One region of the Nocardioides lacus genome, then DNA from elsewhere that is predicted to be linked to it. Evidence: predicted binding sites of a transcription regulator. Region 1 holds the regulator's gene; the other holds the start of a gene.
The links. The regulator LexA, encoded in region 1, represses DNA repair genes until DNA is damaged. The targets are predictions, from matches to a motif close to TCGAACANNTGTTCGA.
Positions count from the first base shown of each region.

Region 2: P5P86_RS15340 (HNH endonuclease signature motif containing protein) is a predicted target of LexA. The motif match lies at 2,391-2,406, and genes of this name have one in related genera.

Region 1 covers NZ_CP123620.1:1,035,653-1,040,625, reverse strand. The annotation lists gene nrdR (transcriptional regulator NrdR) at 117-608, opposite strand; gene P5P86_RS04820 (LysM peptidoglycan-binding domain-containing protein) at 1,159-1,497, opposite strand; gene lexA (transcriptional repressor LexA) at 1,787-2,518, shown strand; gene P5P86_RS04810 (phosphatase PAP2 family protein) at 2,583-3,368, shown strand; gene P5P86_RS04805 (MXAN_6640 family putative metalloprotease) at 3,365-4,876, shown strand.
Region 2 covers NZ_CP123620.1:3,243,517-3,248,489, forward strand. The annotation lists gene P5P86_RS15330 (MFS transporter) at 1-107, opposite strand, end outside; gene P5P86_RS15335 (ADP-ribosylglycohydrolase family protein) at 172-1,095, shown strand; gene P5P86_RS15340 (HNH endonuclease signature motif containing protein) at 1,135-2,364, opposite strand; gene P5P86_RS15345 (ATP-dependent zinc protease family protein) at 2,689-3,165, opposite strand; gene rimK (30S ribosomal protein S6--L-glutamate ligase) at 3,191-4,384, shown strand; gene P5P86_RS15355 (carboxylate-amine ligase) at 4,465-4,973, opposite strand, start outside.

The sequences.
Region 1 (4,973 bases):
GTCGCGTGATTGTCGTGTCGTGCGTCGGTTGCGATGCGTTGCGATGCGTCGTGGTGCTGTGGTGCTTGGAAGCCCGGGCAGGCACGCTTCCCCACGGCCTGCCCGGGCGGTCTGGATCAGCCGGTGGCGACCGGCTGCATGTCCTCGGCGGCCGGGCGCAGCCTGCGCTCGGTGCGGAGGACCGCTATCTCGTCCTCGAAGTCGTCGGCCGACTCGAACTGGCGGTAGACGCTGGCGAACCGCAGGTAGGCGACCTCGTCGAGCTGACGCAACGGTGCCAGGATCGCCATCCCCACCTCGTGGGCGGGAACCTCGGCGTACCCGCTCGTGCGCAGGGCGTCCTCGACCTCCTGGCCGAGGCAGGCCAGCTGGTCCTCGCTCACCGGACGGCCCTTGCACGCCTTGCGCACGCCGGCCACCGCCTTGTCCCGCGTGAAGGGCTCGGTCGCGCCGGAGCGCTTGAGCACCGTCAGCTGCATGAGCTCGACCGTGCTGAACCGCTTCTCGCAGCCCTGGCACTGGCGACGCCGCCGGATCGAGCCGCCGTCCTCGGCCACCCGGGAATCGAGGACCTTGGTGTCGCTGTGCCGGCAGTACGGGCAGTGCATCTGAGGTCCTCCTTCGAGGGTCGCTGGATGATCGCTGAGGCGCGCCCTCTGTGGACGAAGACGCTTTCGCTGTGGAGAACCGGCTGCAAGATGTGCAACCAACCGGCCCCGGGTGTGAACTAGATGTGGATAACTACACCGGTGTAAGTACTAGATGTTGTGGTGAGCCTACGCCGCGGCCACCAGCCTTGCAAGTGACGGCGCGGCGTCTCGGCGTGTCGCGCCGAACGGCCCCCGGAGGGCGCCCGGACAAGGGAGAATGGCTCTGTGGCGGAACAGAGCGGGGGCAAGCGAAAAGGCGCTCGAAAGGGTGCGCGGCCGCCGCGCAGGTTCCGTCGGGACGTGTTCGCGCTCTCGTTGGGCACGACCGTCGCCGTGGTCGCCTGGGGCTACCTGGTCTTCTCTGCCATCGACTTCGGCTCCGACGCCCGCGGTGGCGAGCGTCGCGCATGGGCCCTGTTGGCCCTGGCGGCCGTCGGGGCCGCCGCCTGCCTCTTCGCAGCACTTCTGCTGCTGGCCCGCGTCCTACGAGCCCTGAGCGCCGGTCCGGTCAGTTCGGAATCCGCAGCGTCTGACCGGCCGACAGGCTCACACCAGAGAGGCCATTGATCTGCTCGATGTGATCGATCATCGCGCGCACGTCACCGCCGTGGGCGGCCTGCGAGGCGAGATCCCACAGCGTGTCACCGGGGGCCACCACCACGGAGTGAGTCGTCTCGGGCGCACCGGAGTGAAGGGCCGCCCCGGCACCGTTGGAGATGAGCAGCCCCAGGCCGAGCAGCACGATCAGGCCCGCCACGAAGACCACGACACGTCCGCGCCGGGTGAGCCGCACGGTGGAGCGCCGGCGCGGCGTGTCGAGCAGCTGGTCGAGGGTCATGGTGGTCATGTCAGTCTCCTGGGGAAGTCGGGACCTTGCGCGTTCGATCCGATGTCTACCGACGGCCACCGACAGTTTTGGTGGCGCCGTTTCGATCAGACGTTCGATCGAACACATGAGCGAGAGTAGATCAGGTGTTCGAACGACTCAAGGAACCGCGTAGCACGGCGTGTCGAACACGCATTCGAGCGCACACGGCCGAACCACGACTCTCGACCCGGCGCACGCCGCGCGATCTCGACACGCCGAGTTCGAACAGATGTTTGAACCCGCACGACGTCCGCACTACCGTCGCACCATGACCTCGAAGCCGGAGCCGACCGAGACCAATCTCGCCGAGCTGCCCGACGGCCCGCCGGACGCCACCGGCCTCACACCGCGGCAGCAGCGCATCCTGGCGCACCTGCGCGACTGCATCGAGAAGCGCGGATACCCGCCGAGCATGCGCGAGATCGGGTCCGCCGTCGGCCTCACCTCGACCAGCTCGGTGGCCCACCAGCTGAAGGTGCTGGAGCAGAAGGGCTTCATCAAGCGCGATCCGCACCGCCCGCGCGCGCTCGAGGTGTTCCTGCCCGAGGTGTTGGCCGCCCGCAAGGCGATCAGCAGCGCCGACGAGTCGTCCTTCGACGAGACCGACATCGGCGACGCGATGCCCGAGGCCCGCTACATCCCGCTCGTCGGCACGATCGCCGCCGGCGCGCCCATCCTCGCCGAGGAGCAGACCGAGGCGGTCTTCCCGCTGCCCAAGGAGCTGGTCGGCGACGGTCAGCTGTTCCTGCTGCGCGTGAAGGGAGACTCGATGATCGAGGCCGCGATCTGCGACGGCGACTACATCGTCATCCAGCAGGCCCAGACGGCGACCAACGGCGAGTTCGTCGCCGCGCTGCTCGACGGCGAGGCGACCGTCAAGGAGTTCCGCCGCAAGGACGGCAAGGTCTGGCTGATCCCGCACAACTCCTCGCTCGAGCCGATCGACGGCACCGAGGCGAGCATCCTGGGCAAGGTCACGGCGGTTCTGAGAAGTCTGTGAGAGGCCGGGCATAGGATCAGTGGGATCGGGTAGGCCCGGTCCCACTGTCACGAGGGAGCCAGCGGTGCGGGAGGACGTGCTCGCCGAGAGCGATGCGATCATCGGTACGCCGGGAACGCGGCGTACCGTCTGGCGTCGGCTCGCGCCCGTCGGCACCGGCCTGCGCGAGCTCATCCTGGTCACAGCGCTCTACATCGGCTACACCTCCTCGCGCCTGCTCGCCAGCGACAACCGCGACGCGGCGGTGCACCGGGCCAAGGAGCTGCTCAGGATCGAGCGAGCCGTCCGGCTGGACTGGGAACACCCGATCAACCAGTTCTTCGTCCGGCACGACACGATCGGCCTGTTGGCCTGCTTCTGGTACGCCACAGCGCACTACATCGTCACCGCCGGCGTGCTGATCTGGGTCTACTTCAAGGGCCGCGACGCCTACCTCCCGGCCCGCCGCGCCCTGATGGTCGCCACGATCTTCGCGCTCTGCCTCTATCTGATGCTGCCGACCGCTCCCCCACGCTTCATGGACGGCTTCACCGACGTGCTGGCCCTCCACGCCGACCAGGGCTGGTGGGGCGCCGACGCCTCGGCCCCCAAGGGCATGGGGCACATCACCAACGAGCTGGCGGCGTTCCCCTCGCTGCATGCCGGTTGGTCGCTGTGGTGCGCGCTGGTGCTCCATCGCTACGCGCGCTGGCGCATCGTGAAGGTGCTGGGCTGGGCGGGCGCGCTGACCACGGCGGCTGTGGTCGTCGGCACGGCCAACCACTGGGTGCTCGACGTGCTGGTCGGCTGGATGGTCGTCATCGGCGGCGTCGTGGCGGTTTGGGAATTGGCCCCTAGACTGCCTGAGTGAACCGCGCCTTCCCCCGCTCCTTCGCACTCCTCACCGCGCTCCTGGCCCTGATGGCCTCGGGTCTGGTCATCGCCTCCACGACCCCGGCCGGGGCCCAGACCGCTGCCCACTCGGTGGTGCCGCTGCTACCCCGGGTCTCCACCTCGGGCGACGCCGACGGCGACACGCCCGGCGACGCCACCATGTACATGCGACGCCTCGCGCTGACGCACGACGCCCTGCGGGGCGCCGCCCGCCAGCAGGCGGAGTCCGCGCTCAGTCGGCCGAAGCTGGCGGGCGAGCAGACGGTCTGCTCCCAGACACTGCCGTTGTGCGTGCACTACGCGACCACCGGCGTCGACGCGCCGGCGGGGGCGATCACGCCGGCGGTCGTGCTCTCCACGCTGGAGCACATCTACGCCACCTATAAGGCCGCCGGCTACCGGATGCCGGAGTCGGACGGCGCGATGGGCGGCGACAGCCGGACCGACATCTACCTGGCCGACGTCGGCCGCCAGGGCTACTACGGCTACTGCGCTCCCGAGCCGCGGGCCGGGTCCACCGCCCACGACACGCCGGCGTTCTGCGTGCTCGACAACGACTTCGCACCCTCGGAGTTCGGTGGTCGCGGCACGCCGATCAGCAACCTCGACGTGACGGCCGCGCACGAGTTCTTCCACGCCGTGCAGTTCGCCTACGACGCCACCGAAGACTCCTGGTTCATGGAGTCGACGGCCGTGTGGGTCGAGGACGAGGTCTACACCGCCATCAACGACAACACCCAGTACCTTCCCTACGGGCCGCTCGGCAAGCCGGCGCTGTCGCTGGACAAGAACACCACCTTCGGCGTGTACGGCGGCTGGATCTTCTTCCGCTGGGTCACCGAGCACCGACCGCAGGCACAGGGCGGCCTGCCGACGATCATCCGCTCGATGTGGGAGCGCGCAGCCGCCACGCCGGGTGCGCCGGACGCCTACTCGCTGCAGGCGATCAAGGGTGCGCTGAAGGCCGCCGGGCTGCCGATCGAGAAGGCGTTCGCCCAGTTCGCCGCCGCCAACCGCAACCCGGCCCACACCTACAGCGAGGGCGCCGCGAACCACTACCCGCTCGCCAAGGCGACGAAGTCCTACCAGGTGCGCAGCACCGGCAAGCGCGCCAGCGGCACCGCGAGGATCAACCACCTCGCGGCCGCTACCGAGCGCTTCGTCCCGAAGGGCAAGAGGCTGAAGAGCAAGCACACCAGGCTGCGGCTCAGCCTCGACATGGCGAACAAGAAGCTCGGTCCCGGTGCCGTGGTGACCGTCTTCCTGCGCAACGGCGCCACGAAGGTGAAGACGATCAAGCTGTCCAAGACCGGCAAGGGCGCCGTCACGGTGCCGTTCAGCACCAAGAAGGTCAAGCGCGTCGAGCTGACGATGACCAACGCCAGCACCCGGATGACCTGCTGGGTCGGCGGCCTCTTCTCCTGCGAGGGCCAGCCCAAGGACATGCACCAGGTGGAGAAGTTCAGCGCACTGGCCCGCCGCTGAGCCTGTTCCCGTCCCTGACCCCGCGCGACCCTCGGGCCGCGCGGGGTCACCTCGTTCCGGGGTCCTGCGTCGAGCGTGGTGCAGGCGGACCGATCCG
Region 2 (4,973 bases), 2.1 Mb from region 1:
ATCGCACCGTTGCCGATCTCGTAGACGAAGGCGGGCAGCAACGCCGAGGCGGCGATGCGGCGAAGCACTGCGCCAGTGGTCTCGGGGGCATCGGACACCGTCGTCATCGTTAGCGATGCTAACCGTCTGCACCGCATCGGCTCCAGTCGCCGGGGTGGTGTGATGGACCGCATGACGACGGAGGATCGCGCCCGCGGCGTACTCGTGGGGCTGGCCTGCGGCGACGCCCTGGGTGTTCCGTACGAGTTCGACAGGGTCACGCTGGGACCCGGGCAGCGACCGGCGATGCTCGGTGGTGGGCTCGGGGACTTCGATCCGGGCAAGTGGAGCGACGACACCTCGATGGCAGTGGCCGTCACCGAGGGCCTGGAGGCGGCCCACGACCTGCCGACGCGACTCGATGAGGTGGCACGGCGCTTCCTCGGCTGGTACCGCACCTCTCCCCCGGATGTCGGGATCCAGACACGCGCGGTGCTCGATGGTCTCGCCGACGACGACCTGCCGCAGCTCGGGCAAGCGATGTCCGCACGCGCCGCGGCCTATGCCGCGGCGCATCCGCACGCGGCCGGGAACGGAGCGCTCATGCGCACGGCACCCGTGGCCCTCGCCCACCTGCAGGACCGGGCGGCCTGCGCCGAGACGGCGCGCGCCGTGGCGGCACTCACCCACGCCGACCCCGACGTGGCCGACTCCTGCGTGCTGTGGACCGAAGCCGTCCGACTCGCTGTCTCCGGTGGCGGCATCGACCTCCCCGCCGGCCTGGACCTGGTCAGCGACCCCCACCGCTGGGGCGAGCTCCTGCGCGAGGCCGCCGGCGGCGACCTGGGACGGTTCCACCCCAACGGCTGGACGGTCAGGACCCTCCAGGTCGCGTACGGCGCGATTCTGCGGGCGAACCACGACGTCGAGGACGCCCTCGCCCTGGCCATCGGTGTCGGCGACGACACCGACACCGTGGCAGCGGTCGCGGGAAGCCTGCTCGGTGCCCATCACGGCGACACGGCGTTCCCGCAGGAGTGGACGCAGGCCATTCACGGCTGGCCCGGCTACACGGTCGTCGATCTGCGCAGGATCGCGCTCTCTGCCGTGAGCTGAACCGGCACCGGGCCGGGCGGGACCCGGGGGCCTGCTGTCTCAACGGCGCAGGGCGGTCCGGGTTCGGTGTTGGAAGCGGTAGCGCCCGTCGGGGAGCCTGATCGTCTCGTACGTCGGGTCGTGGGCGCGTCTGTGGTGGTGTCCGCAGAGGAGGGATCCGTGATTCAGGTCGGTGTGGCCGCCGGTTGACCAGGGTTGGTCGTGGTGGGCGTCGCACCAGGGTGCGGGGACGGTGCAGCCTTCTGCTCGGCAGTGTTTGTCGCGTAGCGCGAGGGCTTTGCGCTGGGGGCCGGTGAAGAGTCGTCGGGTGCGGCCGAGATCGAGGGGCTCGGATGCTCCGCCGAGGACGGCGGGGATGATCCCCGCGGTACAGGCCAGCCGGCGGGTCTCCCCGGTGCTGATGGGGGTGCCGTCATCGAGCCAAGCAACACCGAGGTCGGCCTGTAGCTGGTCCAGCGTCATGGTCACCACCACCGTTGTCGCGTCACCCCCGTGGGCGGGGAGTCGGGTGGGATCGGTGTTCTCCAGGAGCTGGGCGAACGCGTGCGCGAGGAGCCGGCTCCGAGGCTGGACCCGGCCGTCGGCCTCCAGGGCCGCCACCCGGGGCTGGGTGTAGGCCTGCAGGTAGGTCCGCAACCGATGACCCACGACCTCGGGCACGATGCCGTGGATCCGGGTCGTCCCGTCACCTTGGTCGGTGATCGACAGGCACGCTTTCACCTGGGCCTGTTCCTCGAGCCGACGGATCGCCTCGGCCTCGGCAGCTTCCACGACCTCGGGTGCGACGACCTCCAACAGATGCGTGGCGAGGCGGCGCAGGTCCTTGGGCCGGTGCTCACTCGCGAGGTCGCACAGCGTGACCTCCGCCCGCGCCAACACCTCGGCGGGTAGGTCGTCGGGCAGGTCGTCCAGGCCACGGAGGATGACGCGGGCGTGCTCGAGACTGAACGCACCGCGCGCGAGCCTTGCCCGCACCACCGGCCGGGCCTCTAATTCCCGGGCCAACCGAAGGGTGGTGTGCGCGGCGGGACTCTCGACCCGGTGTTGCGCGGTCAGCCAGGCCGCGACATCGCGGGCACCGACCTCGGCGGCGACATCGTCGGCGGAGGCGACCACCCGCAGGTACAGTTCCTCGAGCCGCGCGCGGGACCGCATCAGCGCGGCGAGCACGTCCTTCTTGTCATTCGTTCCCAGGAAGACCGGGTTCGCGTCCGTGGCCTGGTCGAGGGCAGCAGTGATCGTGGCGAGTGCCGTCTGGATCTGATGCATGAGGACCACCACCGAGAGAGATCAGTTCGAACGCATGTTCGAAGCCTAGGTGGTCGGATGTGTGTGGTCAACCCTGTTCTCGTAACCGGACCAGCGCGGAAATCTCGTCGTACTGGATCACAGCCATCGTGGCCCGACGCAACTGTGCTTAAGGCACTCGACCCGGCCAAGACACCGGGCCACGCTGGGACTAGCCCACGCTTTCCGTTTTTCCTCAGACCAACCCCGAAGCGACATCCGCCTCGACGCAACTCAACTACCACGCACCGACGCCTCGACAGTCACACGTTGACGCCTCGACGGTCACACGATGACGCCTCGGCATCACTCCGGACGGCGGTTGGCGCGGCGTACGTCCTTGGGTGGCCTCCCACCCAGATAGGAGGCCGACGAGTCGACCAGGAACCCCCGCCGCAGCACCTCACGGCCCACGAGCATCCGGAAGCCCATCGCGTCGCGGCGCGTCAGCGTGACCTCGGCTGGCACGATCCGACCGTCCAGGCGCAGGTCGAGCGTGACGACGTACCGCTCCTCGACGTGACCGGAGGAGGACCGGACGTGCCGGCGGTCATGCACGGGCAGCTCGACCACCACCGGATCGGCCGAGCTGCGCTGCCACGGGTGCACCTCGAACCGGACCCAGTCCTCTCCGTCGCGCCCGAACCGTTCCAAGGCGAAGGCGTGCAACGATGACGTCTGGGCGCCGGTGTCTATCTTGGCCTTGAGCCACTCGATCCCGAGGCCCGGCAGGCCGACCCATTCACGCCAGCCGACGGTGCGGGTGGGATCGTTCGTGGACACGTCCCCATCCAACCAGGATCCCTTCGTGAAGATCGCCCTCTTGTCTCGCGCGCCGCGCAGCTACAGCACCCAGCGCCTGCGTCAGGCCGCCCTCGACCGCGGCCACAACGTCAAGGTGCTCAACACCCTGCGGTTCGCGATCGATCTGTCCGGCGACGAGCCGGACCTGCACTTCCGCGGCAGGCAGCTGACGGAGTACGACGCGATCCTGCCGCGCATCGGCGCCTCCATCACCTACTACGGCACCGCCGTGGTGCGGCAGTTCGAGCAGATGGACGTCTACACGCCCAACACCTCGAGCGGGATCACCAACTCGCGCGACAAGCTGCGGGCCAACCAGATCCTGTCCCGACACGGCATCGCGATGCCGCCGACGGCGTTCGTGCGGAACCGCGCCGACGTCGTGCCGGCGATCAACCGGGTGGGCGGTGCGCCGGTCATCATCAAGCTGCTCGAGGGAACCCAGGGCATCGGCGTGATCCTGGCGCCGGACATCAAGGTCGCCGAGGCGATCATCGAGACGCTGCACTCCACCCGGCACAACGTGCTGATCCAGAAGTTCATCAAGGAGTCCAAGGGGCGCGACATCCGGGCGCTCGTGGTGGGCGACCGCGTCGTGGCGGCGATGCGGCGTACGGCTCAGGGAGAGGACTTCCGTTCCAACGTCCACCGGGGCGGCGCGGTCGAACGGGTCGAGCTGGACGAGGAGTTCGAGCGCACGGCCGTGCGGGCCGCCCAGATCATGGGCCTCAAGGTGGCCGGCGTCGACATGCTGGAAAGCGTCGACGGGCCGCTGGTGATGGAGGTCAACTCCTCCCCCGGCCTGGAAGGCATCGAGACGGCCACCAAGCTCGACGTCGCCGGCGCGATCATCGACTACATCGACAACCAGGTGGCCTTCCCGCAGATCGACGTGCGCGAGCGGCTCGCCGTCTCCACCGGGTACGGCGTGGCAGAGCTCGTGGTGCACGGCGACGCGGACCTCGTCGGCAAGACACTCGGAGAGTCCGGACTGCGCGAGCGGGACATCACCGTCCTCACCCTGCACCGCGGCTCGATGGTGATCCCCAACCCGAACACCGGGCACGTGCTGGAGGCCGAGGACCGGCTGCTGTGCTGGGGCAAGCTCGAGGAGATGCGCACGATGATCCCGGACCGGCCGAAGCGGCGACCGCGGGTCAAGAAGCTGCCGAAGAACCCCCTGCCCGCCGACGGCTGAGGCCCGACTCGACCCGGACGCAGGCCCGACTCGACCCGGACGCAGGCCCGACTCGACCCGGACGCAGGCCCGACTCGACCTCAGGCGGTCGTCTGCTCCACCAGCGCCTCGACCACCGCGTCGATGCCGCCGCGCGCGAACGCGTCGCGCTGCAGCCGCGCCCCGGAGCCACGCTCGCGGATCCGGGCGAGGCCGGTCCTGACCAGCTCGTCGTCGCCGGTGCTCTTCAGGGCCGGCTCGACCATCGCGAGCAGCTCGCCGACCAGCTCCCAGGCCGGGACGAGCGCACCGGAGGCGGGGTCGACCAGCTGCTCCTCGACGCCCCACCGCGCGGCCCGCCAGGAGGTGGCGCGGATGAGCTCGCTGCGGATCGCCGGCACCGGCATGCCGTCGGCGGCCTGGTCGGCCACTGTCGAGACCAGCGCCCGGGCCAGGGCGGCGATCGTCGCCGCATCGCGCACATCGGCACACACGTCGCAGACCCGGATCTCGACGGTCGGGTAGCGGGCGGAGAGGCGCGCGTCGAAGCAGATCATCGCCTCGTCGAGCGCGGCACCGCTGCTGATGAGGGCAGCGCGCGCACGCTCGT